Regions from separate parts of the Clostridium novyi NT genome, predicted to be linked through region 2. Evidence: predicted binding sites of a transcription regulator. Region 2 holds the regulator's gene; the other holds the start of a gene.

Region 1 (15,976 bases), 1.3 Mb from region 2:
GTAGAGGCTTTAGTTTTAAGCAGGGGACTTAGAAAAGGAAAAGAATTATTATATGGGGGTATTAGAAAAACTTCAAAAATAAAGGAAACAATAGAAAATGAAATAAAGAAATCACATCTTGGTAAAATTGATTATATTGAAGTTGTAGACAGTATAACATTAGAACCAGTTGAAAATATAGAAAGAGATGTATTAGTTGCTATTGCAGTTTTTATCGGAAAAACAAGATTAATAGATAATTTTATTTTTAAGTTGGGGGAATAGACAATGGAATTAAATATGTTAAAATCAAAAATTCATAGAGTAACTGTAACACAAGCAGAATTAAGTTATGTAGGAAGTATAACTATAGATAAGGCACTTATGAAGGCGGCAAACATATTAGAATATGAAAAAGTTCAGATTGTAGATATAGATAATGGGGCTAGATTTGAAACGTATGTTATTCCAGGTGAGGAAAATAGTAAAGTTATTTGCTTGAATGGAGCAGCAGCAAGATGTGTACAAGTAGGAGATAAGGTAATTATTATGTGTTATTGTTCAATGGATGAACAAGAAGCGAAAGATTACAAACCTATTGTAGTATTTGCAAATGAAGATAATACAATAAATAAGATATCGAATTATGAAAGAAATTAAAAACACAGAAAATATTTTAGTAAAAGCAGAAACTAATTACAAAAGGTTTCTGCTTTTGCTTTAATTTTCTTATAGTACTCATAATGACATTAATCGATAGAAGTTGATAGACAATCGTCTATAACATCTTTAGTAATTAAGAAAGGTTTCTTTTCATTTAGCTCCTTACTAGGATTGGTAGTTGAGTTATTAGTTTCATTTTGTGTGTTTATTTCATCAGCTTTTTTCATATATGCATTCCTCCTTGTTATTTTTAGAAAATACTGAATATTAACTATATTATATTATTTACCACTGGAAGTTTCAACTATAATATGGTAAAAATATCAAGAGAATAGGATAATATTTTTTGTGCTAACTATAAATATTATTAAATTATAATATATAATATGCACTATATCCTAACAATGTTATACTATGAATTATATTATTTTTTAATAGAACCATATTTGTCCTTATCATAGTTAATTAATACTAGAGTAAGTTCTTCAAGGTGTTCTTTTTCTTCATATACAATTTTTTGCAAAGTTTCTCTTATATCTGAGTAAGGTATTTCAGCCAAATGTTGTTCATATAATATTATGGCTTCTAGTTCACCTTTAGCACCTTCCCTTAGATAATTTAATAATAATTTATCTGTTATTCCACTATTTACAGTTAAGTATTCCTTTACTGGTGTTAAGGTGGTGTGTGCAATTACTCTTAAATAAGCATCCATTTCCATAGGATCATATTTTCTAAGAAGTTCTAAAAGCATTCCATAATGATTATGTTCCTCTTGTCTAATGTGATATAAAACATCATTTATTTCTTTTATATTGGAATTTGAAATAATAAAAGAATAGTCATTTATTGCTACTAGTTCGCCAATCATATCTTCCCTTAATTTACTTGTTACAAAGTATGGATAACCTTGAGGTTGTTTATTGGTAGTATAACTCATAAAATAAAGACCTCCTAAATTTTATATATTATTATACTATTCAATAAAACCATATTTTGGGAATATAAATTTAATATATAAATAAATTTTAATTAATGTCAATATTACTAAGAGTTTAAAAAACGGAATAAAAGGAAGAAAAGAAAACTAAATTCATGGTATTAATTTAATATAGTTTATTATAGAATTGCCATAAAAATCTTTGTAGAGTATAATAGGCAAAGTACAATATGTTGTGGTTGGAGGAAAATAATATGCTATATGTGGTTAAGAGGGATGGGAGAAGGGTTCCCTTCGATTCAATAAATATAAAGAATGCTATAAAGGGATCGGCGGATGAGATAGCTTTTGCCTTGAAAGAAAGCGAGATTATAGAGCTTACACAAAAGGTTATAGAGCAAATTGAAATTATAAATTGTAAAGAAATTTCGGTAGAAGAAATACAAAATATTGTGGAATGTGTTCTTCAACAAAATGGATATGAAACAATATGGAAAACATATTCTAATTACAGAAGAGAAAGAACTAAGATAAGAGAAAAGAAATCACATTTAATGACTGTTATCCAAAAAATCGGTGTAGAAACAGATAGAGATAATGCAAATGTAGGAAATAACTTTAGTTCAAAACTTCTTAGAATAGCTAGTGAATCTAATAAGTGGCACAATCTTGGAATGATGCCAAAGCATTTAGCAAAGCTTCATGAAAACGGAGATTTATACTATCATGATTTAGATTCATATAATCTAACAATAAATTGTTTAAATATAGAGACTGGAAAGATATTGCGTAGAGGATTTAACACAGGATACGGAACAATTCTTCCAGCAAAGAGATTAGAATCAGCAGCGGAGTTATCTTGTATATTACTTCAAAGCACTCAAAATGATATGTTCGGAGGACAATCTCACACTAACTTTGATAATGACATGGCTCCTTTTGTAGATATGTCAAGACAAGAAATTAAAAAGGAATACAAAGAATATCTAGGTGATATAGATAACTTAGATGAGATTGTAGAAAAGAAACTAGAAAAAGTAGTTCATCAGTCAATGCAAGGTATTGTTTATAATTTAAATACCATGCATTCAAGAGCAGGAAGCCAAGTACCTTTTAGTTCTATAAACCTTGGATTACCAGATAACAAAGATGCGGCTATGATTGATAGAATCTTTTTAGAAGAGTATGAAAAAGGACTTGGAAAAGGAGAACAACCTATTTTCCCTAATATAATTTTTAGAGTTAAAAAAGGTGTAAATAGAGAACCACAAGACCCATATTATGATCTTTACAAACTTGCGTGTAGAGTTGCTAGTAAAAGAATGAATCCTATGTTTATGAATTTAGATGCGGACTTTAATAAGGAATACTATGACAAAGGAGTAGTTGCTGCAACAATGGGTTGTAGAACTTATATAATGTCAAATGTAAACGGAGAACCAGGGCCAGCAGCCCGTGGAAACATAGCGCCTACTACAATAAACTTACCTAGACTTGGAATACTTGCAAAGGGAGATGTAACTAAGTTTTTCTCATTATTAGATAGCAGATTAAATTTAGCAAGAGAATCTTTACTTCACAGATACAGTGTTCTTAAGAATCTAAAGGTTAAGGATTTACCATTTGTAGCAGGAGAAAAATTAATGAGAGGTTCTGAAAACTTAGGACCAGAAGATACTATAGAACCAATTTTAAAACAAGGAACTTGGGGAATTGGATTTATAGGACTTGCAGAAACTTTAATAGCTCTAGTTGGAAAACATCATGGAGAAGATAAAGAAACTCATGATTTAGGAATTAAAATAGTATCTTACATAAGAGAGTTCTGTGATAAATATAAAGAAATAGATAAATTAAATTGGTCTTGTTATGCAACTCCAGCTGAAGGACTTTCAGGAAAATTCATTGTTCACGATAAGAATGTATTTGGAGAAATAAAGGGAGTTACAGATAAGGATTACTATACAAATAGTTATCATATCCCAGTTGGATACAAGATATCAATTAAAGATAAAATAGATTTAGAAGCACCATTCCATAAAATATGTAACGGTGGACATATAACTTACATTGAAATGGATGGCTATCCAGAAGCAGAAGATGTAAAATCTATAATAGATTATGCGTACAAACAAACTAATATAAGTTATATAGGTATCAACTTCCATATGAGATATTGTAGAGATTGTGGTGAAAAGATAGAAGTATTTGAAAGTAACTGTCCTAAATGTGGAAGCACAAACATACAAGGAATATCAAGGGTAACAGGATATCTTTCTTTAGATGAAAGATTTGGTGCTGGAAAAGTAGCTGAACGTAGAGATAGACTTTCACACAATGGAGATAGACATATAAATACTTATTAATAATTTGGAGTGATTAAAAGATGAATCTTCGTGTAGCAGGGTTCTTAGACAATACTATGGTAAATGGCAAAGGGATAAGAAGCGCATTATTCTTATCAGGCTGTAATCATAATTGTGATGAGTGCCAAAATAAAGAGATGCAAAATGCAAATTATGGCGACGATATTGAAGTTGAAGATATTTTAAATAGAATAAAATCCAATATGCCATTAATTAAAGGGGTAACTTTTTCTGGAGGGGAACCATTTGAACAATGCAGAGAACTTACTGTTCTTGCTAATAAACTAAAAGAAGAAAATCTTGATATTTGGTGTTACACAGGATATACTTTTGAACAAATTTTAAAAGATAAGGATAAATTAAAATTATTAAAATCTGTTGATGTACTTATAGATGGAAAGTTTGATAAAAGACTTAAAGAAGGAGCTAAAAAATATACTGGCTCTAGCAATCAAAGAATTATAGATGTAAAAAGTAGTCTTAAAAATAATAAAATAATTGAAAAGAATATATAAAAAATACCACAGGTTTATTATAAGTCTGTGGTATTTTTAAATCACTCAAAAGGAAATAATATGTTACCTTGGGATTTTGATTGTCTATTTATAGTGTCTTTAATTATTGTATAGTAGCATTTACACCAATTGTTATCAGGTTCTAATTTGTAAGCTTTTTTAGCTAGTGGAAAAGCAGATTTATAATCACCCATATCTAAATAAACAAGGGCTTTACCTATATAAGCTTCACAATTGTCATTATCTATAGTTATTGCTTTAGAGTATGTGCTTAAAGCCTCATCATGCATACAAAGACCTATTAAAAGTTCTCCTTTATTACAATAGGCTTCATAAAAATTCTCGTTTAAAGCTATGCATTTATCATAGCATTTTAAAGCATCAAAGACTTTACCTAATTGAACAAGCACATAAGCTTTTTTGTAATAAACCATATAGTTTGCTTTATTTTGAGATATGAGTTTATCACAAAATACAAGTGCTTTATCAAAGTCATCAGACATTATATAGATTTCTATCATATTTAAATATCCTTTAAAGGTATCGTTGCTTATTCGTATATATTTTTTTATACACTTTTCAGCTGAACTTATATCGCACATCTCAATGTAAGCCTCTCCTTTTGCCAAATATATTTCAGCGTAATCATTGTTAAGTTCTAAGGCTTTATCAAACATAGAAAATGCTTTATGTATGTTGTTATTTTTAAAAAAGTCGCGACCTGTAGATATGTAACTTATAATCTTACGTTCTAATACATCATATGATAAAAGATCTTTTTCCATATACCTTCCTCCAATCTTTTGTAATACTACTTCTTTTAACATTATTACCAGTGGAAGCAAATTATAAACCTTTAGAGTTACTATTTTGTTATAATATATATGTATATGCAAATATTATTATTATGATATAATTTTACAAAGATATTTACTAAAGAAAGGGGAAGTGTCTATGAAGATAAATAATTTAGTAGATAACATGAAAGAAAGCATTGTAAAGTCTACTCAAGAGTTAATATTAATAAAAAGTGTTAAAGAAGAACCAAAGGAAAATAAGCCTTTTGGAGAAGGACCAGCAAAAGCTCTTGAATATTGCTTAAATTTATGTGATAAGCTAGGGTTTAAAACAGTTAACTTAGATAATTACATAGGTTATGCAGAATACGGTGAGGGAGAAGATTACATAGGAGTTTTAGGTCATGTTGATGTAGTTCCAGAAGGGGATGGCTGGATTTATCCACCTTATGCAGCAGAAGTACATGATGGCAAAATATTTGGTCGTGGTACTATGGATGATAAAGGACCTATGATTGCTTGTGTATATGGTCTTAAGGCTATTAAAGATGCTGGAATTAAACCTTCTAAAAAAATAAGAATTATTTTTGGAACTAACGAAGAAAGTGGTTCAGAAGGAGAAATAGATCGTTATTTCGAAAGTGAAAAAGCACCTATTGCTGGATTTACTCCTGATGCTGAATATCCAATTATAAATGGAGAAAAGGGACTTACAATATTTGATTTAGTAAAAGAATTAGACAGTAAAAATAGTTCTATAGCTTATATAAAGGGTGGTCAAAAGGCAAATATGGTTCCTGACTACTGTGAAGCTGGAATTTTAATTAATGATGCTAATTTAGTTATAAGTGCAGCAAAAGAGTTTGTTGATAAAACAGGATTTGATATATCAGTAGAACCAAAGGATGATATGGTAGTTGTTAAATCAAAGGGTGTTGCAGCACATGGAAGCCTTCCACAACTAGGTAAAAACGCCATAATGCAATTATTCATGTTTATAGGAGAATTACCACTTGAAAAGAGTGATATAGTTAACTTTATTAAATTTATGAATAAGCACATTGGTATGGAAGTTTACGGAGAATCTTTTGGTGTTGGACTTGAAGATGAAGTATCAGGAAAACTTTCATTTAATGTTGGTGTAGTAAATATGAATAAAGATAAGGTAACTATGACATTAAATTTAAGATACCCTGTAACATGTAAATTTGAAGATATGATAAATGGTTTAAATAAAACATTATCTAACACAGATATAAAGATAGAAAATATGGATCATCAAGAACCTTTATATTTTCCAGAGGATAATCCGATTATAAAAGTACTTTCAAAGGTTTATGAAGAACAAACAGGAGATAAAACAAAATTACTATCAATTGGTGGAGGAACATATGCAAAGGAGATGCCTAATATAGTTGCCTTTGGCCCAATATTCCCAGGTGAACCTGACTTAGATCATCAAGCTAACGAGTATATGAAAATTGATGATTTAATTAAAAACACTAAAATTTATGCTCATGCTATGTATGAACTTGCAAAATAATAGGTAAACCTAAAATAGTATTTATAAAAATGGTTAAATATAATCTATTAGAATATAATTTTTTATATTTTGGTAGATTATATTTCCATATATCATATTTTAAAGGAATAGGTGAGGAAATATGGGGCTTAAACATACAATAAGAGGATATGCTAGATTACCAAAAAGTATAATTGCTATATTTTTTGCAAGAATTATAAATAGTTTGGGAAACTTTGTTTACCCATTTTTAACGATTTATTTAACGGAAAAGATGGGAATGACATCAGATAGAGTTGGAAACTTTATGTTAATGGCAGCAATATTTATGGGTTTAGGGTCAATAGTTGGAGGTAAACTTTCAGATATAATAGGACGTAAAAAGATTATATTGATATTCCAAGCTATGTCTGCAATAACCCTTATACCATGTGGGTTTTATGAGTATTCTATGATAACGCCATGGCTTTTAATTATTTCTGGATTTTTTGGAGGGGCTGTTCAACCAGCAAGTGCAGCTTTAATAGGAGATCTTACTAATACTAAAAACAGACAGGAAGCTTTTTCGCTTTTATATTTAGGAATAAATATAGGTATTGCAGTTGGACCATTAATTGCAGGGGTTCTATATAAGAATTATATTAGATGGATATTTTGGGGAGATGCAATAACTACTTTATCTTCCTTGATATTAATTATAGTTTTTGTAAAAGAGAGTATACACGATATAAGAGAAGAGGAAATAGAAAAAGATAATATTGATGAAAAAAGTGAGGAAGGAAATTTATTTATGATAATGATGAAAAGGCCTACTTTACTTATATTTTCATTAGTATGCTTAATATATTCCTTTGTTTACGCTCAAAATGGATTTTTGATTCCCCTTCAAGTGAAAGAAACGTATCCTGAAAATGGAGCTGTGCTTTATGGAAGTTTAATGTCCATAAATGCTATAGTAGTTGTATTTTTCACGTTTATTATAATACATTTAACTAGAAAAAATTATGCCATTTTTAATATGGTACTCTCAGGAATATTTTATACTGTAGGTTTTGGAATGCTTTTTTATGTAAAAAGCTATGAATTTTTTATAATATCAACAATTATATGGACTGTTGGAGAGATAATAGCCTCAACCAACCAAGGAGTATATATAGCAAATCACACACCAATGTCCCATAGAGGAAGGGTTAATTCTATCATTCCTTTAATAGCAGGTACAGGCTATGCGATAGGTCCTAAAATTATGGGATTATACATAAAAAATAGAGCTTTAAATTGGGCGTGGCTTGTTATTGCAGTATGTTCTGTGGTAGCAGCAGTTATGATGTATGTTTTATACAAAGTTGAAATTCACAGCAAGAAATCCCATAAAAATTTATAGTATAAAATAATGGAAATAAACTAAAAAAACTCTTTGAATTTTATAAAAAAGGTGTTAGAATGTTAACAAAGTCGGTATTCTAAAAAGAAAGTGAACTTAAAACATTTTAAAATTAATAATTAAGTTTGGTTAATTCGACTTATATCCTAAAAGGGAATAAGAACGGAGGGGAATAATTATGGAAAAAAATATTTCAACTGACAATAATAAGGAGACTGTAAAGACTACAAAAGAAAAAACAAGAAAAATCACTGTATTTGCAATGTTTGCAGCAATATCAATAATACTTGGATTTACTCCACTTGGAATAATTCCAATTCCACCTGTAAGTGCAACAATAATTCATGTACCAGTAATAATTGTTGCAATATTAGAAGGACCATTAATGGGTGCTCTTATGGGATTGGTATTTGGTATTATAAGTTTTGCAACTGCTATTATGAGACCTACTGTAATATCATTTATAGCCTATAATCCACTTGTGTCTATAGCACCAAGAATATTAATAGGATTAGTTGCTTACTATGTATATAAGTTTTTCCCAGGTAAAAAGGAAAGCGTAAAGGTAGGAGCATCAGCAGCCTTTGGAACATTAATGAATACTGTTGGTTTCTTAGGTATGGGATACATAATATATGGCAATAAGATAGCAGAAGCTTTAAAAAGAGACCCTAGCACTATAGGAAAATGGGTTTTAGGAATAGGTGTAAGCCATTGTTGGCTTGAAATGATAGTTGCTATAGTAATAACAATACCAATTGTATTTGCAGGTAAAAAAATAAGAAAATAATTAAGAATTTATATATTAAGTAGTAGAATCTATGGATTTTACTACTTTAATTTTAATTTAGCTATGTTTTCGGTGTAGTATTTAGATAGACTATACATGTTAGACATAGCTTAATTGTTATAAAAAATAGGGGGAGTTTCAATGAAAAATATAAAAATTACAGATATAAGAGGAATAAAGATAGGACATGCTCAAAATTTTGATGGACCTACAGGATGTACTGTTATTCTATGTGAAAAAGGAGCAGTAGCTGGAGTAGATGTAAGAGGAGGGGCTCCTGGCACTAGAGAAACAGACCTTTTAAATCCGTTAAATATGATGGAAAAAGTACAAGCTATACTTTTAACTGGAGGAAGTGCTTTTGGGCTTGATGCAGCATCAGGTGTAATGAAGTATTTAGAAGAAAAGGGATTTGGATTTGATGTTGGAGTTACAAAAGTACCTATTGTTTGTGGAGCCGCATTGTTTGATTTGGTAGTAGGCGATCACACAATAAGACCAGATAAAGATATGGGATATGAGGCTTGTTTAAATGCAACTAGTGATGAAGCTTTGGAGGGAAGTGTAGGTGCTGGAACTGGAGCTACAGTTGGTAAAGTTTTAGGCAGAGAATATGCTATGAAAGGTGGACTTGGAACCTACGCAGTACAAGAAGGTGATTTAATGGTAGGGGCTATAGTTGCAGTTAATTGTTTAGGAGATGTAATAGATTCAAAAACAGGAGATGTGGTTGCTGGAATTTTAAATGAAGATAAATTTGGATTTAGAAACACAGAACAAATAATGATAAGTAAATATAGTGATAATAAAAATGCTTTTAATGGTAACACAACAATAGGGGCGATAGTAACTAATGCTAAATTAACTAAGTCAGAAATAAATAAGGTAGCATCTATGGCTCACAATGGATATGCAAGAAGTATATATCCAGTACACACTATGTATGACGGAGACACTATTTTTTCAATGGCAACAGGAGAAGTTAGTGCAGATGTAAATGTAGTTGGATTACTTGCTGCAAGGGTAATGGAAAAAGCTATTGTTAATGGAGTTAAAAAAGCTAAAAGTATGTGTGGATATAAAAGCTATGGAGAAATGGACAAAAGAAAGTATTTTAAAAATATAACTATAAAAGAATAAATTCCTATATAGATTAAAAAAGGACGTAAATAAAAGAAAAACAAATAATAAATGAGTTATTTTTATAAAATACCTTAATTTTAAAAAAATATATCTTGAAAAAATATATGATATGAGATATAGTATAACTACAGTAATTAATAATTATTATTAAAAACAAAAGAGTATTAACAAATACGAATTAAATATAAAATGAAAATAAAAAGAATTATATATTAAATCTAGGAGGAATATTATTATGAAAAAATTTGTTTGTACAGTATGTGGATATATTCATCAAGGAGAAGAAGCACCAGCATTTTGCCCTCAATGTAAAGCGCCACAAGATAAGTTTGTAGAAAAGAATGAAGAATGTGAAAACTTAGAATGGGCAGATGAACATAGAGTAGGAATCGCAAAAGACATAGATCCAGAAGTTATAGAAGAATTAAGAGCTAACTTTACAGGAGAATGTACTGAGGTTGGAATGTACTTAGCTATGAGTAGACAAGCTGATAGAGAAGGATATCCAGAAGTTGCAGAAGCTTATAAGAGAATAGCTATTGAAGAAGCAGAACACGCTGCTAAATTTGCAGAATTATTAGGTGAAGTTGTAACAAACGACACTAAGAAAAACTTACAAATGAGAGTTGAAGCAGAACATGGTGCATGTGAAGGAAAGAAAAAATTAGCTACACTTGCTAAAAAATTAAACTACGATGCTATCCATGACACAGTTCATGAAATGTGTAAAGATGAAGCTAGACACGGATCAGCATTCAGAGGATTATTAAACAGATATTTCGGATAATCCCTTTGCTTTAATATGTTAATAAATATATGTCAAATATAGATAAAACAAAAAAATAAAATTAATTATCTTACGAAATAAAATACTCCATATAATTATGGGGTATTTTATTTTTAATTTTGTATAAAAAACGATTAAAACCAATAACATATTAGTAATTGAATTTATTTTACAAAAATAATATAATATAATTAAAGTCAAAGAAAGACAAAGTCAATAGAGGTGATTATATGGCGCGATTATCAGATATAATCGAAGAATTTATAAAAGATATGTTAAATGACAGTGAAAATAGTGAACTTGAAATAGGGAGAAATGATTTAGCAAGTCATTTTAGATGTGCTCCATCTCAAATAAGTTATGTACTAACTACCAGATTTTCAACGGATAATGGATATTATGTTGAAAGTAGAAGGGGGGGTGGAGGCTGTATAAAGATAAGAAAAATAGAGTATGAGAATAATGATTCTTTAAAATATCTATTTGATAAAAAAATAGGAAATAGTATTACCCAAAATACAGCTTATGGCATAATCCAAGGACTTCAAGAGAGAGATTTTATAACAGAAAGAGAAGCTAAACTTATGAAGATATCAGTAAATGATAGAAATTTAGTTATAGCACCAGAAGAAAGAAATATTCTTAGGGCTCAAATATTAAAAGCTATGTTAAATATTATTTTGTTATAAAATTCAAGAAAAGTGGTAAAATATAGAATATGTAAGAGAATTTACAAAAGTTCAGAGGGGTGATATTTTGCTTTGTGAGTTATGCAATAAAAATGAAGCTACAATACACATAACTAAAATAGTGAATGGGGTAAAAAAAGAAGCTAACATATGTTCAGAGTGTGCAGGAAAAAGTGAAGGTTTTAATTTAACTTCTGATATGGATATAATGGCTCCATTTTCTTTTCAAAATATTATAGGTGGCTTAATGGACTATGTAAACAATACTACTAAGAATAATACAGTTGAAGAGATAAAATGCAAAAATTGTGGAGCATCTTATAGAGAGTTTAAAGAAAAGGGATTGCTTGGTTGCAGTGAATGCTATAAGTATTTTAGTCCTGCTATATTATCAGTTGTAAGAGGAGTTCAAGGAAATGTTGAGCATGTTGGAAAAATACCTAAAAAGCTAGGAAAAGACTTAATTCATAGACGAAAAATCCTAAACTTAAAAGAACAATTGCAAAAAGCTATAGCTTTGGAAGAATACGAAAAAGCTGCAGAAATAAGAGATAAAATAAAAGAAATAGAAAAGGAAATTACAGAAAAATAGGGGGTGAGAGTATGGAGAATTGGATAAATGTAAATAATGCAAGTGAAGATATTGTACTTAGTAGTAGGATTAGACTAGCGAGAAATCTAAAGGGAATACCTTTTCCAAATAAATTAACTGTGGATTCTGCAAAAGACGTTGTGGAGAAGGTTGAAAATGCTATTTTTACAATACCTGATTTGAAAGATAATTTAAAAAGTAATCATTTATGGGAAAATGATAATGAAACTAATAAGATGTATCTTGAAAAACATCTTATTAGTAGGGGACTTATAAAACATGCTAAAGGTTCTGCATTTTTAATAGACAATGATGAAACTATTAGCATTATGATAAATGAGGAAGACCATTTAAGATTACAGACAATAACATCAGGCTTAAATTTTAAAGAGGTTTTTAAATCTATAAATGAGCTTGATGATCTACTTGAAGAAAATTTAGAGTATGCTTTTCATGAAAAACTTGGGTATATTACAGCATGTCCAACTAATCTTGGAACAGGGCTTCGTGCATCAGCTATGGTTCATCTTCCTGCTCTTACTGCCAATAAGGATATAGTAAAGATCTTAAATGGAATAACTCAACTTGGTATGACTATAAGAGGGTTATATGGAGAAGGGTCAAAAGCTTATGGTAACTTATATCAAATATCTAATCAAATTACTTTAGGACGTGCGGAAGAACAGATCATTACTAGTTTAGAGGGCATAGTAAAGCAAATTATACAGCAAGAAAGATTAGCAAGAGAAAGAATGAAAACTAAATATAAATATGAGGTTGAAGATAAGATATTTAGATCATTAGGAGTTTTAAAGTCTGCAAGAATATTAACAGCTAGAGAGGTTTTAAACCTACTTTCAAATGTGAGACTTGGAGTTGAAGAAGGAATAATAAGCAATATTGATAAAAGTATATTAAATAATCTTTTAATAAATACTCAATCTGCAAGTATTAAAAAGTCATCACAAAAGAAATTAACTGATATAGAAGAAAAAATTGAAAGAGCAAAAATAGTTAAAGAAGGATTAAAGGGTATAGAACTTTAAAAGTTTTATTAGGAGGTGTATATATTTTATGATATTTGGAAGATTTACAGAAAGAGCGCAGAATATTCTTTACTATGCAAAGCAAGCAGCACAAGAATTTAGGCATGGATATATTGGAACTGAACATATATTGCTTGGACTTTTAAAAGAAGATAAGGGAATGTCCAAAAATCTTTTAAATGATATGAATGTAAATGAAGAAAATGTTAAGAATTTAATTGCCCAATATGAATCTTTTGGAGAATTTGAATTAAATCAAAAAGAGATACCGCTAACTCCAAGAACAAAAAGATTATTGGAGCTTAGTTTACTTGAGGCAAGGGATAAAGGACATAATTATATTACTCCTGAACATATGCTTTTAGCTTTAATAAAAAAGGAAGACGGACTTGCTTATACTATACTAAATGATTTAGGAGTTAACTTTGAAAAACTTGAAGCCCAACTAGAAAATGATCCTAATTTGAAACAAGGAAAACAAGTTTCAGGAGAAAGTAATGAAAGAGTGTCTCATAATACACCTACTTTAGATAAGCATGGTCGTGATTTAACTAAGATGGCTGAGGAAGGAAAACTAGATCCTGTAATAGGTAGAGGTGCTGAAACGGAAAGAGTCCTTGAGATTTTATGTAGAAGAATTAAAAATAATCCTTGCTTAATAGGAGATCCTGGAGTTGGAAAAACTGCTATTGCTGAAGGACTTGCACAAAAGATAGTGCAAGGTAATATACCAGAAATACTCAAAAATAAAAGAGTTATAGCACTAGACATATCATCTATGGTAGCTGGTTCTAAGTATAGAGGTGAATTTGAAGAAAGAGTTAAGAAAATAATGGATGAAATATACAAAGACAAAAATGTAATTTTATTTATTGATGAAATTCACACTATAGTAGGAGCTGGTGGAGCTGAAGGGGCCATTGATGCTTCTAATATATTAAAACCTGCACTTGCAAGAGGTGAAATTCAATGCATAGGAGCTACAACTATAGATGAATATAGAAAATATATAGAAAAGGATTCTGCACTGGAGAGAAGATTTCAACCAGTTAATGTAGGAGAGCCTACAAAGGAAGAATCTATAGAAATATTAAAGGGACTTAGAGATAAGTATGAAGCTCATCATGGAGTTAAAATAACAGATGATGCAATAGTTGCAGCAGTTGAACTTTCAGATAGGTATATAACAGATAGATTTCTACCAGATAAAGCTATAGATTTAATAGATGAAGCTGGTGCGAAGGTTAGAATAAAAAATCTAACAGCCCCACCAAGTTTAAAAGACATGGAAGCAGAACTTGAGAAGGTTGTTAAGGAAAAAGAAGATGCTGTTATAGTTCAAGATTTTGAGAAAGCTGCATCTTTGAGAGATAAGGAGAAAAACTTAAAGCAACAGTTAAAAGATTTTACTGACAACTGGAAAAAACAAAGCCACATGGTAACTGAAATTGTGTCTGAAGATCAAATAGCTGAGGTAGTATCTACTTGGAGCAATGTGCCAGTTGAAAAATTGACAGAAAAAGAAGCAGATAGATTATTAAAATTAGAAGAAACTCTTCACAAAAGGGTAATTGGTCAAAATGAAGCAGTTAAATCCATAGCAAGAGCTGTAAGACGTGCGAGAGTTGGACTTAAAGATTCTAAAAGACCAATAGGTTCATTTATATTTTTAGGACCTACTGGAGTTGGAAAGACAGAGCTATCAAAGGCACTTGCAGAAGCTATGTTTGGTGATGAAAATAATATGATAAGAATTGATATGTCAGAATACATGGAGAAACATGCAGTTTCAAGACTTGTTGGTTCTCCTCCAGGATATGTAGGACATGATGAGGGTGGACAATTAACAGAACAAGTAAGACGTCATCCTTATTCAGTAATTTTATTTGATGAAATTGAAAAAGCTCATCCAGAGGTATTTAACATACTACTTCAAATTTTAGAAGATGGAAGACTTACTGATTCAAAAGGAAAGACTGTTGATTTTAAAAATACAATAATAATATTAACTTCAAATGTAGGTGCTTCAAGAATAAATAAGCAAAATACTTTAGGATTTTCAAGAAGTGAAGATGAAGCGGAAGATGAATATGAAAAGATGAAAGATAATGTAATGGAAGAATTAAAAAATAGTTTTAGACCAGAATTTTTAAATAGAATTGACGATATTATTGTATTCCATTCATTAGATGAAGAAAACTTAAAGGAAATAGTTAAACTTATGCTAGATGAAGTATCAAATAGATTAAAAGATAAAGATATATATATTGATTTTGATGATGAAACAGAAAAGCTTCTAGTTAAAAAAGGTATAGATGTAACTTATGGTGCAAGACCATTAAGAAGAACTATAACAAGAATAATAGAAGATAAATTATCAGAAGAAATATTAAAGGGTGTTATAAAAAAAGGCGATAAAGTATATACTACAGTTGAAAATAATGAGTTAATATTTAAGAAAATCAACTAAATTTTAGAGATAATTAGAACCGATTAGTGTAACCATTGTTATGCTGTCGGTTTTAAAATTATCATAAATTAACTAATTTCTATAAAAATTTTTTATTTCATACAATTTTATACTAAAATAATGTATAATAATATTTTGTATGAATAAATAGGAGTGATGTGATATGGCTAAGAATAAAAGCGTATTTGTATGCCAAGAATGTGGATATGAGGCTCCTAAATGGTTTGGAAAATGTCCTGGTTGTAACACATGGAATAGTATGGTTGAAGAAAAGAAAATGGATACTGTAAAAA
Region 2 (15,976 bases):
AGTTCGTGTTTTTATATAATAAAAAACTAGGATTTTCCATCCTAGTTTTTTATTATCTTATTATATTTTTATAATATTATACAGATTAGTCCTCCATTGCCCTCATTTATGATTTTCTCTAAAGTCTTTCTCATTTTTATTTGAACATCTTCAGGCATCTTGTATAACTTATTTTGCAGTCCATCTTTAACCATAACTTCTAGTGACTTACCAAACATATTGCTTTCCCATATCTTTGATCTATCACTTTCAAATTGTTCTAAAAGAGATGTTACAAGCTCTTCGCTTTCTCTTTCCGTTCCTATTATAGGAGATATTTCAGTTTCAATATCAGCTCTAATTAGATGTAATGATGGTGCACTAGCCTTTAACTTAACTCCATACCTAGTACCTTGTTTTACTATTTCCGGTTCTTCTAAAGTCATTTCACTAAGTTCTGGAGATACAAGTCCATATCCTTTTTCTTTAACATCAATTAAAGCACTAGCTACTTTATCATATTCAACTTTTGCTTTACTTAATTCTTTCATTATATTTAAAAGTTCATTTTCTCCACTTATATTTTGACTACAAACTTCACTTAATACTTTATAGAATAATTCGTGTCTTGGATTTAATTGTATTCTTGCATTTCCTTCACCCATATTTATTTCTTTAAGCTTTGAATTCTCTAAAAACTCTATTTCATCAAATTTATTTGCGAATTCTTTTATATCCCTCACTTTATAAACCTTTTGGCACATATCTTTAATTAAAGATATGAAGTCTTCTTTCAACCAATGATTAACATCTAATTTTTCAATCCACTCTGGCATATCAATATTTATTTCTTTTATAGGGAATTCTTTTAATATTCTTTGGAATATATTTGTTATATCTTCTTGTTGCATATTAGCTATATCCATAATTTGTACAGGAACATTGTATTTTTCTTCTAGTGATTTTCCTAGTTCCTTAGTTTCTTTACTGTTAGCATTTTTAGAATTTAATATTATTATAAATGGCTTATTAATAGATTTTAATTCATTTACTACTCTTTCTTCAGCTTCAACATAATCTTCTCTATCAATATCTGTTATGCTTCCATCTGTAGTAACTAAAAGTCCAATTGTAGAATGTTCATTAATTACTTTTTTTGTTCCAATCTCCGCTGCTTCTTCAAAAGGAATTTCATAATCATACCAAGGAGTCATTACCATTTTAGGCGTTTCTCCTTCATTATATCCAAGAGCAGCCTTTACAATATAACCAACACAATCTACCATACGAACCTTAAATTTTGTTTCTTCATTTAAAGCAATTTCTATAGCTTCATTAGGTACAAATTTAGGTTCTGTGGTATGAATAGATTTACCAGATGCACTTTGTGGAAGTTCATCTTGTGCCCTTTGTTTTTTATAAGTATTTTCTATGTTAGGTATAACCATAAGTTCCATAAATCTTTTTATAAATGTAGATTTTCCGGTTCTAACAGGTCCAACTACCCCTACATATATGTCCCCTTGAGTTCTATCTGCAATATCTTTGTATATGTTAAAATCTTCCAACTTTACCCCTCCCAATACTTCCTTTTATATAATATATATATTTAAAATAAGTATAAATATTATAAAATCTTTAATAATCTTCATTAAATTTTTATAAAATAAATTATTTTATAAATCTGTCTTAATTTTAATAATAAATATATTAATTAATCCTTTAAAATATTACAAAAAATAAAAAGCCAACTTAAAATAAATTAAGTTGACTCATCTATCATCATATAAATTTGCATATTGTTTTAAAATTTATTATTCTTTTCTTTCTCTAAACTCTAGCTTGATTCCAGTTCCACTAAAATCAAAACTTTCTCTTAGTTTATTTTCTAAGTATCTTCTATAAGAGAAGTGTAAAAGTTCAGGATCATTTACAAAGAAAACAAATGTAGGTGGTTTAGTTCCTATTTGAGTTACATAGTAAATTTTTAATCTTCTTGTTCCCATTACTGGAGGTTCTTTCATAAGAACAGCTTTATTTATAATATCATTTAATATTCCTGTTTTTATACGCTTACAGTAGTTGCCATAACATTCTTTTGCCATTCCTAATACTTTGTGAACCCTTTGACCTGTCTTTGCAGAAATAAATAAGAATGATGCGTAAGGTAAGAATGATAATTTTGTTCTTAACTTGTCTTTGAAGTTTTTCATAGTCTTATCATCTTTTTCAATTAAATCCCATTTATTTACAATAACTAGGATTGCTTTGTTAATTTCATGTGCATATCCTATTATTCTTTCATCTTGTTCTGCAATGTCTTCTGTTGCGTCTATCATAAGTATACAAACATCTGCATTTTCTATAGAAGCTAGTGTTCTAACTGCACTATATCTTTCAACTTGTTCTTTTATTTTGCTCTTTCTTCTAAGTCCTGCTGTATCTATTAAAACAAATTTTCCTTCTTCTGTTTCTACATAGCTATCTACAGCATCTCTTGTAGTTCCTGGTATATTACTTACTATGTGTTTTTCTTCTCCTAATATTTTGTTAATCAATGATGATTTTCCAACATTAGGTCTTCCTATCATGGCAATTCTTATATATTCGTCTTCCTCTTCTTCAACATTACCTTCTGGGAACTTTTCTATAACTTCATCTAAAAGATCTCCAAGTCCTAATCCTTGTGATGCTGAAATTGGCATAGGATCCCCAAGTCCTAAATTATAAAACTCATATATATTATCATCTAATTGTCTTCTATCTATTTTATTTACAGCTAAAACTATTGACTTACTTGCTTTTCTTAGCATATGAGCAACTTCTCTATCCGCATCTGTTAATCCTTGCTTACCATCAACTATAAATAGTACAACATCTGCCATTTCTATAGCTAATTGAGCCTGTCTTCTCATTTGAGCTACAATTATATCGTCATTTTCTGGTTCAATTCCACCAGTATCTATTATTGTAAAGTTATTGTTTAACCATTCTGCTTCAGCGTATATTCTATCTCTTGTAACACCTGGCATATCATCTACTATGGCTATTCTCTTTCCTGCTAATTTATTAAATAAAGTAGATTTTCCAACATTAGGTCTTCCTACTATTGCAACTATTGGTTTACCCATTTTTATTCCTCCTGCCCATATTTGTTTATTAATTGTATTAAATCCTCTCCTGTGTAGTCGCAAACTATAACTTTTCTGTTTAATCTTTCTTCTATATCACAGATTTTTATATCATCTAACATGATTAGTTCTGTATAATCCCCTAATTCATATCCTTTTTTGAACATATTATCTGACATTATTATGTACTTGCCAATTTCACCTTGAGATAATTGTTCTATAATATCTTGACCTGTTAATAGTCCAGCTACTGTTATAGTTTCTCCGAAGAAGTTATTTATTATTTTTTTTACCTCAATTTTTATGTTAGAATTTTGCTGCATAATTTTATCAGCAGCATTTTTTATTTCTTCGTATGCAGAAGTTCCTGTAACCATTGTGAAACTACAATTTATACTTTTATCTACATTATGTAATGAATCTTGTATGTTTTCTCTAAAGTTTCTTATCATTCCAACTCCATCTTCTAGTTGTTGGAATCCATTATAAAATTCATTTTCTGGAACATCTCTTTTTGCTATTACATAAAACTCATCAGATAATCTTACAAAAGGTTCTCCAACTTCTTTTATAAACTTATCTTGAAGTTTTGCAACTCTATCAATTTCTTCTGAGGCAGTTTTTTCATTAAATAGTTCTAATTCCACTAAACCATTTTGTTTTCTAAATTTAGTCACTCCAATTGGAACAACGGCTAAATTATTTATGTAAGGATACAATTTATATAAATCTAATATTGTTCTTTTTAGCTCTTCTTTATCATTATAACCTGGACATAAAACGATTTGACAATTTACATCTATTTTAGCATCAGTAATTCTTTTAAGTCTATCGTATATAGTTCCTGCAAATCTATTATTCATCATTTTACATCTAAGTTCAGGATTAGTTGTGTGAACTGAAATATTTATTGGACTTATTCTATATCTTATAATTCTGTCTATATCATCTTCAGTCATATTTGTCATGGTAATAAAGTTACCTTGCAGAAAAGATAATCTAGAATCATCATCTTTAAAATACAATGTATCTCTCATACCTTTTGGAAGCTGATCTATAAAGCAAAATATACATTTATTATGACAGTTTTTAGGTCTATCTAGCATAGGATCTCTAAATTCTAATCCTATATCTTCCCCAAAATCTTTTTCTATTTCTATTTCCCAAATTTCTCCGTAACTTTTTTCTATTTCTATAACAACGTAATCATCTACTATTAAATACTTATAATCAATTATATCTTTAACTTTAGTACCATTGATGCTTAATAATTTATCGCCAACTTCTATTTCTACTTCTTCGGCAATACTATCAGCTAGTACTTTTGAAATTTCGTTTTGCATTTTTCCCTCCAAAGACTCCTCTTTTATCAGTTCATTAAATCATATTATCATTAATTTAATTATTACGTCAAGCTTTGAGTTCTTTGTGGTTTATGAGGAAGTTTATTTCTCCTAAAACTACTTAATAAATATAAAGGAAAATATTCTACCACTTTTTTCTTTAGACTTTCTATAAGAGTGAAAACTATATTCTTTTGAACAGTATGTGCACATATTTAATTTATTAATTTGATCATCACAAATTCCCTTATCATTTAACTGCTTTATTATACATTGCTTAAGACTTAGATTTCTTCCATCATTTATATATGTATCTTTATATATGTCCTTATTTTTAAAAGTTTCTATAAGTTCTTCACTTACTTCATAACAACACTTCATGTTGTGAGGTCCTATATAAACCTTAATATCTTTTATTTCACTATTATAATCTTTAATTAACCTATCTATAGTTTTAGCTACTATACAATTTATAGTACCTTTCCATCCACTGTGTACAGCTGCCACAACAATTTTTTTTCTATCATATATAATGACAGGAACACAATCTGCCGTAAATACCCCTATAAGAACTTGTTTTTTATTTGTAATTATGGCATCTCCATCGTGATTTATACCATCATAATCAAAGATTTTATCGCTATGTGTTTGGTTTAAATATCCTACCTCTTTTACATTAAACCATTCTTTTAGATTTTGTAAATTCAAAAGTCCCTCTTCTGTATTTTTATTAAAATCTAAATTTTCATCCGCTGTAGAAAAATAAATTCCTACTTTATCATCATCAAAACTTAAAAAATTAAAATCATCAACTTTAACTAATTTAAATTTTTCCATTTTATCACATCCTCAAAATATATATTAACTTTTCAAATCAAAAAACTGTGTACAAAATTATTAATAGTACACAGTTTTACTTCTTTTATAAAGAACACATTTTGTAGTTATTTTTTTATTTTACCTATATGTTTATCTGACATAAGATTAGTAATTTCCTCTATAAAGGTATTTATATCTTTAAATTGTCTATATACAGATGCAAATCTCACATATGAAACCTCATCAATTTCCTTTAACTTTTCCATTATAAGCTCACCTATGTATTCTGATTTAACTTCAGTTAACATATCATTATTCATTTTCTTTTCTATTTCATCTGCTATAGAATCTATTTGAACTCGTGAAATTGGTCTCTTTTGACAAGCTTTCACCAATCCATTTATTATTTTTGTTTTATCAAAATATTCCCTATTAGAATCTCTTTTTATAACTAAGACAGGTATATCCTCAATTTTTTCATAGGTGGTATATCGTCTATTACATTTTAAGCATTCCCTTCTCCTCCTAATGGCTTTATGGTCTTCTGTTGATCTAGAATCTACAACCTTACTTTCCTCAAAACCACAATATGGACATTTCAAGCAATCACGCCCTTTATATAATATTTCAATTTACATTATACTATTTTTTAATATATATTACTACTATTTATTATCTAAAATATCATTTTCAGATATACTTACCAATATAACATCTACACCTATCTTCACTATATCTTCCCATTTTATTTCTATGTTTTCATCTTTCCCAAAAAAAGAATCCTTTTCTTTTGGTATTATTAATGATATTATCTTACAATCATCACAATCAACAACTAGGTCTTTTATATATCCTAGTTTACACCCTGTATTAACATCTATAACTTCCATAATCTTTAGATTATTTATAGAATAAAAGTCCATCTTTCTTTTCCTCCTCCAAATGTTTTTATCTAATTATATGTTTGCATTAAGATTTATAGACATTGTAAGTTTAATAATTTAAATTTTAACAAGTCATAAGGTAACCCTTGACTTTAACATTGTGAATATCTATACTTAAATAGTAATTATTATTAACTAATAGTATTTTAAAATGAACTTTATACTTAAATATAACTTTGTGCTTAAACAGGAGAGATCACCATGAGTAAAATTACAATAACTATAGACAATAACGAGATAGAAACAAAAGATAATTTAACAATATTAGATATAGCAAAACAGCATAATATATTTATTCCTACTTTATGTTATATTAAAGATCCATTAAATATAGGAAAATGCAATCTATGTCAAGTAGAAATTACATTTGATAATAAAACGGAAATCAAAAGGGCTTGTTGCACTCGCCCCAAAAACGGCATGAAAATTAGTACATGTTCTGAAACTGTAAATTCTTCTATAAAAAATAGAATTTCAGAAATTTTAAGCGAACATGAATTTAAATGCTTTAAATGTTCTAGGAAATTTGATTGTGAACTTTTAAATATAGTAAAAAAATATAAAGTTGGTCCAAAAACTATTTATAACATGAATAATTATGAAGAAGAAAACTATGTTGATACTAGAAGTAAATCTATTATTATAGATAGACATAAATGTATTAAATGCGGACGATGTGCTGTTACTTGCAAAAACAAAACAAATACACAAGCTATCCTTTTAAAAATGATAAATGGTTCTTTTAAAGTAAAAACTACAGATGACAAATCTTTAGATGAAACTAACTGTTTACTATGTGGTCAATGTGTAAATATATGTCCAGTGGCTGCACTTTCTGAAACTCCACATATAGATAGAGTTTTAGATGCAATTAACAATCCTAAAAAACACGTTATAGTTGCAATTGCTCCTTCTGTTAGAGCTTCAATTGGAGAAGCTTTTAATATGAGCTATGGTACTGACGTAACTTATAAATTATATACTGCTTTAAGAAAATTAGGATTTGATAAGATATTTGATTTGAATTTTGGAGCTGACTTAACAATAGTTGAAGAGGCTGAGGAGTTAGTTGAGAGAATAAAAAATAATGGTCCCTATCCTATGTTTACCTCTTGTTGTTCTGCATGGGTAAGACAAGCCGAAAATTATTTTAAAGAATTGTTACCTAATTTATCATCAACAAAATCCCCTCAACAGATTTTTGGTGCAGCTAGTAAAACCTACTATCCACATCTTATGAATCTAGATCCTAAAGATGTATTTACTGTAACCATAATGCCTTGCACTGCAAAAAAATTTGAGGCACAAAGGGATGAAATGGCTGTAAATGGTGTTGATAGTATAGATGCTGTATTAACAGCAAGAGAACTTATTAAAATAATAAAAGATAAAAAAATAGATTTTCCAAATTTAGAGAATGGAGTTCAAGATCCAGCCATGGGAGAATACTCTGGAGCTGGAGCTATATTCGGGGCTACAGGTGGAGTTATGGAAGCTGCTCTTAGAACAGCAAAAGAACTTTTAGAAAATAAATCGCTAGATAACATAGACTACAAAGAAGTTCGTGGTTTTAAAGGAATCAAGGAAACTACAGTAACTATAAACAACAAAGAATATAACTTAGCAGTAATAAATGGTTCCTCCAATGTATTTAAATTTATAAACTCTGACATGATGAGAAAAAAACAATATCATTTTATAGAGGTAATGTCTTGTGAAGGAGGATGCATTAATGGAGGTGGACATCCTCATGTAAATTCTACTACTAGAGAACTTGTGGATTACAAAAAACTACGTTCATCTGTACTTTACAACCAAGACCTTAATCTACCAAAAAGAAAGTCTCATGAAAATACTGCAATAATTAAAATGTACGATAATTTTATAGGAAAACCAGGCAATGATTTTGCACATAAAATATTTCACTTTTCTTATAAATAAAAAATCATAAATTGTTTAAAACTTTTTATTGACACAAATAAATATATTAAATTATCATATACAATGAAGTATTTTATACTCCTTTATTATAAAAATAAAAAACTTCTCCCTGTATTGAGGCTGAAGTTTTTATTTTTTATATAATAATATGGTAAGGAGAATTTTATTTAGGAGAGATTACTATGAAAAAACTTTTTAACAATCTTATATTCAAACTTGTACTAGGGGTATTTTTAGGTATTCTTATAGGACTAAAATCCCCTGAGAATGTAATGGGAGTTATTATAACTATAAAATATGTATTAGGGCAAATTATATTTTTTGCAGTCCCATTAATTATACTAGGATTTATTACTCCCTCTATTGCAAAATTAAAGAATAATGCAAGTAAACTTTTAGGAATAACTATTTTCATAGCTTATTTATCTTCTGTAGGAGCTGCATTTTTCTCTTCATTTTTAGGTTATAAACTTATACCTAAACTTTCTATAGCTTCACAAACTGAAGATCTTAAAGAGCTTCCTAAGCTTTTATTTAAATTAGATATTCCTCCTGTTATGACAGTTATGAGTGCTCTTGCCTTATCCTTACTTTTAGGACTTGCAACTGCATGGACAAAATCAGATTTAATTGAAAAACTATTAGAACAATTTCAAGATATTATATTGAGCATAGTAAATAGAGTTATAATCCCTATTCTACCATTATTTATAGCTACTACATTTGCTTCATTAAGTTACGAAGGTTCTATTACAAAACAGGCTCCTGTATTTTTAAAAGTAATTGTAATAGTTCTTATTGCTCACTTTATATGGTTAGCTCTTTTATACTCTATTGGTGGTGCTATTTCTAAGAAAAATCCTTTAACTGTTATTAAAAATTATGGTTCTGCCTATTTAACTGCTGTAGGAACTATGTCTAGTGCTGCAACACTACCAGTAGCATTAAAATGTGCTAGAAAATCATCTTCTCTTAGACAGGATATAGTAGATTTTGTTATTCCACTATGTGCAAATATACACCTTTGTGGTTCTGTTTTAACAGAAGTATTCTTTGTAATGACAGTGTCAAAAATATTGTATGGTTCACTTCCAAGTGTTTCTACAATGATACTTTTCATACTACTACTTGGAATATTTGCAATAGGAGCACCTGGTGTACCTGGTGGCACAGTTATGGCATCCTTAGGACTTATAATAAGTATACTAGGATTTACGGATTCTGGAACTGCTCTTATCCTAACAATATTTGCGCTTCAAGATAGCTTTGGTACCGCTTGTAATGTAACCGGTGATGGTGCCATAGCACTGATGGTTACGGGAATTGCTAATAAGAAAAACTTATAGATTACAATAAAAAACTCCTAAATTCATTTTGATTTAGGAGTTTTTTATTTAATTGTTATACATACTTTCTCATATGTTTTAATGCTGTTTTTTCAAGCCTTGATACTTGTGCTTGTGAAATTCCTATTTCATCTGCCACTTCCATTTGAGTACGTCCTTGGAAAAATCTCATATTAAGTATCATCTTTTCTCTTTCATTTAATCGCTTCATAGCTTCTTTAATAGATATGTTTTCTATCCAGCTCTCGTCAACATTTTTACTGTCACTTATCTGATCCATAACATAAAGGGCATCTCCACCATCATGATATATAGGTTCAAATAATGATACTGGATCTTGAATTGCATCTAATGCAAATACAACTTCTTCCCTTGGTAAATCTAATTCTTTTGCTATTCGCGAAACATTAGGATCTTTATTTTCCTTCTTTATAATCTTATCTCTAACTTGTAGTGCTTTATAAGCTATATCTCTTAATGATCTACTTACTCTAATAGAATTATTGTCTCTTAAATATCTTCTAATCTCTCCTATTATCATAGGCACAGCATAAGTTGAAAATTTTACATTTTGACTTAAATCAAAATTATCAATTGCTTTAATAAGTCCAATACATCCTACTTGAAATAAATCATCTACATTTTCTCCTCTATTATTAAATCTCTGAATTACACTTAATACTAGTCTTAAATTTCCTCTTACAAATTTTTCTCTTGAAAGGTTGTCACCATCCTTCATCTTTAATAATAGTTCCTTCATTTCCTTTTCTTTTAATACAGGCAATTTTGAAGTATTTACCCCACATATCTCCACTTTATTTATCATAATGTAATCAGCTCCTTCAAAGTAGTCGCATTAAAAGTATTTCCTCAGGAACATTTTTTTATACTAAGGACAATCACACCATTTTACTAATTTCTTTTTTTAATCTTTTTATAATTCTTTTTTCAAGCCTTGAAATATATGACTGAGAAATGCCAAGCAAGTCTGCAACTTGCTTTTGAGTCTTTTCTCCTTTTCCAGTAAGACCAAATCTTAATTTTATTATTTCTTTTTCTCTATCACTTAATTTTCTCATAGCAATAAATAAAAGTTGTTTATCAACTTCATCTTCAATTAAGTTATAAACCATATCATTTTCTGTTCCTAAAATATCTGATAGCAACAATTTATTACCATCCCAATCAGTATTTAATGGTTCATAAAACGATATTTCTGCTTTAACTTTATTGTTTCTTCTAAGATACATAAGTATTTCATTTTCAATACATCTTGATGCATAAGTTGCAAGTTTAATCTTTTTCTCTGGATCAAATGTATTTACAGCTTTAATAAGTCCAATGGTTCCAACTGATATTAAATCCTCCACAAGGATACCTGAATTTTCAAACTTTCTAGCTATATAAACTACAAGTCTAAGGTTTCTTTCAATTAAAATAGTTCTAACACTATCATCCCCAGCTCTAATTTTATTAACCAAATTTTCTTCTTCTTCTTTAGATAATGGAGGTGGAAGCGCATCATTTCCCCCAATAAAATAGACCCTTTTAATAAAAAACTTAAAGTTTGATAATATCTTGTTTAAAAGCACTTCTAAATTTAACAAAGATTTACCCCTCCTTAAATAATTCCTCTAGATAGCAAAGCATTATACTCATTTAATTCACTTAATCCATTATTACAAAGTGCAATAATAACTTCTCTCTTTTCAATTTTATCTTTTTTATGAATATTAATATATTTAGGTTTAAATCCATAAAGTTCACCCGTAAACCCACTTACAACCCTATATGGTATAATAAACTTTTCATTTTCATTCATCTTTAAGTCTCTTAAACATTCCTTTTCTACTATCATAACTGGCAAATTTGTAGCAGGCTCTCTAAGTTCATTACCAGTATCTAAAAAAGCCTTTACATTTTGAATGTAATCATCCATAACTATGTCAACTTCATATATAAAACTATTACACTCATTTCTATCCCTTATATAATTAATAAGTCTATGTATGACTATATAAATAATCATAATTGCTAAAATTAAATATTTATAAGAAAATATACCTAATTTATTATAAATACTATGCTTAATATTTATTTCTAAAAAAATACATATACCCGCCAATAGCATAGAATAAAATATGAAAATTAAAGTTGATTTAATTATTAAAGTTAAATCTTTTTTTCTAAACACTATTAGTGTCATAAAAATAGCAACAATAATCTTTAATGGTATATTAAAAAAATACAAAAATTTAGTATAAACCATAATGAATGCATAAGTTGTGCCTAAAATTGATGCTAAGATTATATATATTATATTTTCCTTAATTCTAAGTGTTTGAGTTGTAATATAAAGTAAAAATAAATTCACTATGAAGTTTTCAATTATAAATACATCTAAATATAATATCACTTCCTTCCCCCTCCTAACACATATTATATAACTACTTATTTCAAAATTTTGTCATTTCATAAAAAAGATTTCTGTTTTTGTTTTTACATTATTTTACATATTGTTTTTTGCATAAAAAAAATACCTACTGAAATATTCAGTAAGTATTTTATAACTATCTATTATATCTTCTCAAAAATGCTGGAACTTCTAAATCATTTTGATCAAATTCTCTGTCTCTTTCTCGCTCTCTTTCTCTTTCACGAGTAGCTGCTGTTTCTTCATAAACAGGAACTTGTTCTCTTTCTCTCTCTCTTTCCCTATATCCATTATTATAGTTATGAGAATAAGTTTCTTCTTGTTTTGGTGTTGAAATTATTGTTTTTTCTTCTTGTTCTGCTGCAGCTTTTTCTTCAAATCCTGTAGCTATAACAGTAATTCTTATTTCATCTTTTAAATTTTCATCAATTACAGCACCAAATATAATATTTGCATCTGGATCAGCAGCTTCTTGAACTATTTCTGCTGCCTCGTTTATTTCAAGTAATCCTAAATCTCCGCCACCAGTTACATTTAATAGTACTCCAGTAGCACCCATAATAGATGTTTCTAATAATGGACTTGAAATTGCTTGTTTTGCAGCTTCTTGTGCTCTTGTATCTCCTGTTCCTTTACCAACACCCATATGAGCAAGACCTTTATCTAACATAATTGTTCTTACATCGGCAAAGTCTAGGTTAACAAGTCCAGGTATTGTTATCAAATCTGATATACCTTGTACACCTTGTTTTAAAACATCATCTGCAAATTTAAAAGCTTCTACTAAAGAAGTCTTTTTGTCAACCATAGATAATAATCTTTCATTTGGAATAGTAACTAAAGTATCAACTGTTTGTTTTAAGTCTTTAATACCTTTTTCCGCATGAAGCATTCTTTTTCTTCCTTCAAATGGGAAAGGTTTAGTTACAACACCTACAGTTAATATTCCCATTGATTTTGCGATTTCAGCTACAACAGGTGCAGCACCTGTTCCAGTTCCACCACCCATTCCAGCAGTGATAAATACCATATCAGCTCCCTTTATGGCTTGTGAAATTTCATCCTTACTTTCTTCTGCAGCTTTTCTTCCTATTTCAGGATTAGCACCTGCACCTAACCCTTTAGTAAGCTTGTCTCCTATTTGAATCTTTTGTGAAGCCTGAGAAACAGCAAGAGCTTGCTTGTCCGTATTTATTCCTATAAACTCCACGTTTTTAAGACCTTCAATTATCATTCTATTAACAGCGTTGTTACCTCCGCCACCGCATCCTATTACCTTAATTTGAGCAAATTGTTGAACATCAACATCAAAATCTAGCACAATATTACCTCCTTGCTAAAAAAACTCAGTAAAAAATTCTCTTATTTTTGATACAAAATTTTCTCCACTTTTTTTCTTTATATTATTTTCTTTTCTTAAACTATTACTAATGTTACTTTCAACTTTTTCAATATTTTTGTCTATTTTCAGCGTGCTTATTACATCCTTGATAACTCCAACAACCGTAGCATATATCGGACTTGTGGCTCCTGTATACATTGGAGAACCAATTCTAGTAGACTTATGTAAAATATCTTCAGCAAAATTGTTTATATTTTTGAATAGTGCTAATCCACCTCCGACAATAACTATGCTTGATATATCATCATAGTATTTACTTTGTTGTAATTCTTCTCTAACATAATACAATATTTCTTCTGATCTAGCTTCTATTATTTTATTTAAAAATTCTTTATCTATTTCTTTAGAATTATCATATCCCGCATTAATATTAATTTTAATATTATTCTCGTTATTATTATAACTTAAATCACCATATTTAACCTTAATTTTTTCTGCTTCGTAAAATGGTAATTTTAAGCAAATAGCTATATCATTTGTTATGTTATCTCCTCCTAGAGGTACCATTTTAGTATAACAAAGATTTCCCTTTTTATAAATAGAAATATCAGTAGTTTGTGCACCCACATCAACAAATGCTATTCCCATTTCTGTTTCTTCTTTTTTAGAAACAGCGTGAGAAATGGCTTGTTGTTGGAGAACTTCACCTAAAATTCCAACTCCTGCTTTGTTTATACTTTTTCTCAGGTTATTTATAACAGTACTTTGAGCTGTAACAACTTGAGCATCAACCTCTAATCTTATACCACTCATTCCTATAGGTTCAATTATATTATCATATCCATCTACTATGTATTGTTGTGGTACAACGCCAATAATTTCTTTATCTGAAGGAATAGATACTATTTTAGCAGCTTCAATAACTCTCATAACATCATTTTCTGTTATATCTTTATCATCTGATGCTACAGCTACTATTCCTTTATTCCATATTAATTCATTTACTCCTGCAGGTAATGTTACATAGACCTCTGAGATTTTTATATCTACCATTCTCTCTAGATTAGCAATACACTCCTTTATAGATTGAGAGGTACTATCTATGTCTACTACTACAGATTTTTTCAATCCTTTACATCTTACAGAAGTAATTCCAACTATACGGATTTCTCCATTACTAACAACTTTACCAACAGCACCATATACATTTGATGATCCTATATCAAGTCCTACTATATATTCGTGCATCTCTGGATTTCCCTCCCTTATAGAAGCCTCTTTAATCTATATATTCAACATAAACAATTTTTTTCCTTTATTATAAGCTAATTTTTTAATATATTTATATATGTCTAAAATCGTTTTATAAAATCATAAATAAATTTGATATTCTTCAATTAGTTTCCAAATTTATTATTATCCTAAATAATATTTTATCATAATTTTTATTTTTATACTACATTTTTTGTATAACATTAAACTTCCATTTTTAAACATAATTTTACATATCTATCATTCTTTTTACCATACTTTTATCAACAGAATATGTAAGTGCATTTTCATAAGAAATCATTTTATTTCTATATAACTCCACTATACTCATATCCATAGTTTTCATTCCATACTTACTTCCTGTTTGAATTAAAGACTGTATTTGATGAGTTTTTCCTTCCCTAATTAAATTTTGTATTGCTGAATTCAACACCATTATTTCAAAAGAAGCTACTTGTCCTTTTTCGTCATATCTTGGTATTAATTGTTGAGAAATAACCCCTTGAAGTACATTGGAAAGTTGTATTTTTATTTGTTGTTGTTGGTGTGGAGGAAATACATCTATTATTCTATCTATTGTCTTGGCAGCACCTATAGTATGTAATGTAGACAATACTAAGTGACCTGTTTCAGCAGCAGTTATAGCTGTTGCTATAGTCTCAAGATCTCTCATCTCTCCCACTAGTATAACATCAGGATCCTCTCTAAGTGCCGCTCTAAGGGCATGGGTATAAGAAGGAGTATCACTTCCAACTTCTCTCTGATTTATAATAGACTTATTATGTTTATGTAAAAATTCTATAGGATCTTCTAGTGTAATAACATGTGCTGATCTAGTTGTATTTATTTCATTTATAATTGATGCAAGAGTAGTACTTTTTCCACTTCCTGTAGGTCCAGTAACTAAAATTAATCCTCTATGTTTATTACTAAGCTCTTTTATTATAGGTGGTAACTTTAATTGACTAATAGTTGGTATTTTTAATGCAACGGCTCTTATAGCTAAAGCATGACTTCCTCTTTGTTTATATATATTAACCCTAAATCTCCCAACACTTGGAAGAGATATTGATGTATCTATTTCTCCAACACTATCATACTCATCAAACTTATTACCTAATATTTCTTTGGCATATTTTTTTGTATCACTAGCCGTAAGCTTTTCTTCTCCAACCCTTACAAGGTCTCCATTAACCCTTAAAACCGGAGAAATTCCAACGGTTAAATGTAAATCAGAAGCTTTCTCTTCTACAGTTTTCTTTAATAATTCATTTAATAATATCATAACTATGCCCCCCTTAAACTTCTTCATCCTAATAATAATTTTACTGTATAATTATAAAAAATTAAAGTCCGATATTTAACATCAGACTTTTATAATAAAAATTACTTATTTTATACATCCTTACTAGTGTTAAATTCTTT

The links. The regulator NrdR, encoded in region 2, represses ribonucleotide reductase genes. The targets are predictions, from matches to a motif close to CACNANATNTNGTG.
Region 1: nrdD (anaerobic ribonucleoside-triphosphate reductase) is a predicted target of NrdR. The motif match lies at 1,807-1,820, and genes of this name have one in related genera.

The regions. Positions count from the first base shown of each region.
Region 1 is NC_008593.1:191,753-207,728, forward strand. Features, by position in the region: gene panC (pantoate--beta-alanine ligase) at 1-264, shown strand, start outside; gene panD (aspartate 1-decarboxylase) at 268-639, shown strand; gene NT01CX_RS12185 (hypothetical protein) at 729-869, opposite strand; gene NT01CX_RS01035 (ferritin family protein) at 1,067-1,582, opposite strand; gene nrdD (anaerobic ribonucleoside-triphosphate reductase) at 1,837-3,948, shown strand; gene nrdG (anaerobic ribonucleoside-triphosphate reductase activating protein) at 3,969-4,463, shown strand; gene NT01CX_RS01050 (tetratricopeptide repeat protein) at 4,505-5,248, opposite strand; gene pepV (dipeptidase PepV) at 5,418-6,803, shown strand; gene NT01CX_RS01060 (MDR family MFS transporter) at 6,925-8,166, shown strand; gene NT01CX_RS01065 (ECF transporter S component) at 8,345-8,956, shown strand; gene NT01CX_RS01070 (P1 family peptidase) at 9,098-10,096, shown strand; gene NT01CX_RS01075 (NADH peroxidase) at 10,335-10,886, shown strand; gene NT01CX_RS01080 (CtsR family transcriptional regulator) at 11,117-11,575, shown strand; gene NT01CX_RS01085 (UvrB/UvrC motif-containing protein) at 11,643-12,167, shown strand; gene NT01CX_RS01090 (protein arginine kinase) at 12,179-13,213, shown strand; gene NT01CX_RS01095 (ATP-dependent Clp protease ATP-binding subunit) at 13,242-15,683, shown strand; gene radA (DNA repair protein RadA) at 15,847-15,976, shown strand, end outside.
Region 2 is NC_008593.1:1,443,307-1,459,282, forward strand. Features, by position in the region: gene spoIVA (stage IV sporulation protein A) at 69-1,547, opposite strand; gene der (ribosome biogenesis GTPase Der) at 1,794-3,110, opposite strand; gene NT01CX_RS06800 (DUF512 domain-containing protein) at 3,113-4,453, opposite strand; gene pgeF (peptidoglycan editing factor PgeF) at 4,571-5,290, opposite strand; gene nrdR (transcriptional regulator NrdR) at 5,398-5,874, opposite strand; gene NT01CX_RS06815 (YlmC/YmxH family sporulation protein) at 5,938-6,195, opposite strand; gene NT01CX_RS06820 (ferredoxin hydrogenase) at 6,418-8,157, shown strand; gene NT01CX_RS06825 (dicarboxylate/amino acid:cation symporter) at 8,340-9,503, shown strand; gene sigG (RNA polymerase sporulation sigma factor SigG) at 9,559-10,332, opposite strand; gene sigE (RNA polymerase sporulation sigma factor SigE) at 10,403-11,110, opposite strand; gene spoIIGA (sigma-E processing peptidase SpoIIGA) at 11,125-11,919, opposite strand; gene ftsZ (cell division protein FtsZ) at 12,074-13,258, opposite strand; gene ftsA (cell division protein FtsA) at 13,274-14,527, opposite strand; gene NT01CX_RS06855 (type IV pilus twitching motility protein PilT) at 14,781-15,836, opposite strand; gene sigK (RNA polymerase sporulation sigma factor SigK) at 15,947-15,976, opposite strand, start outside.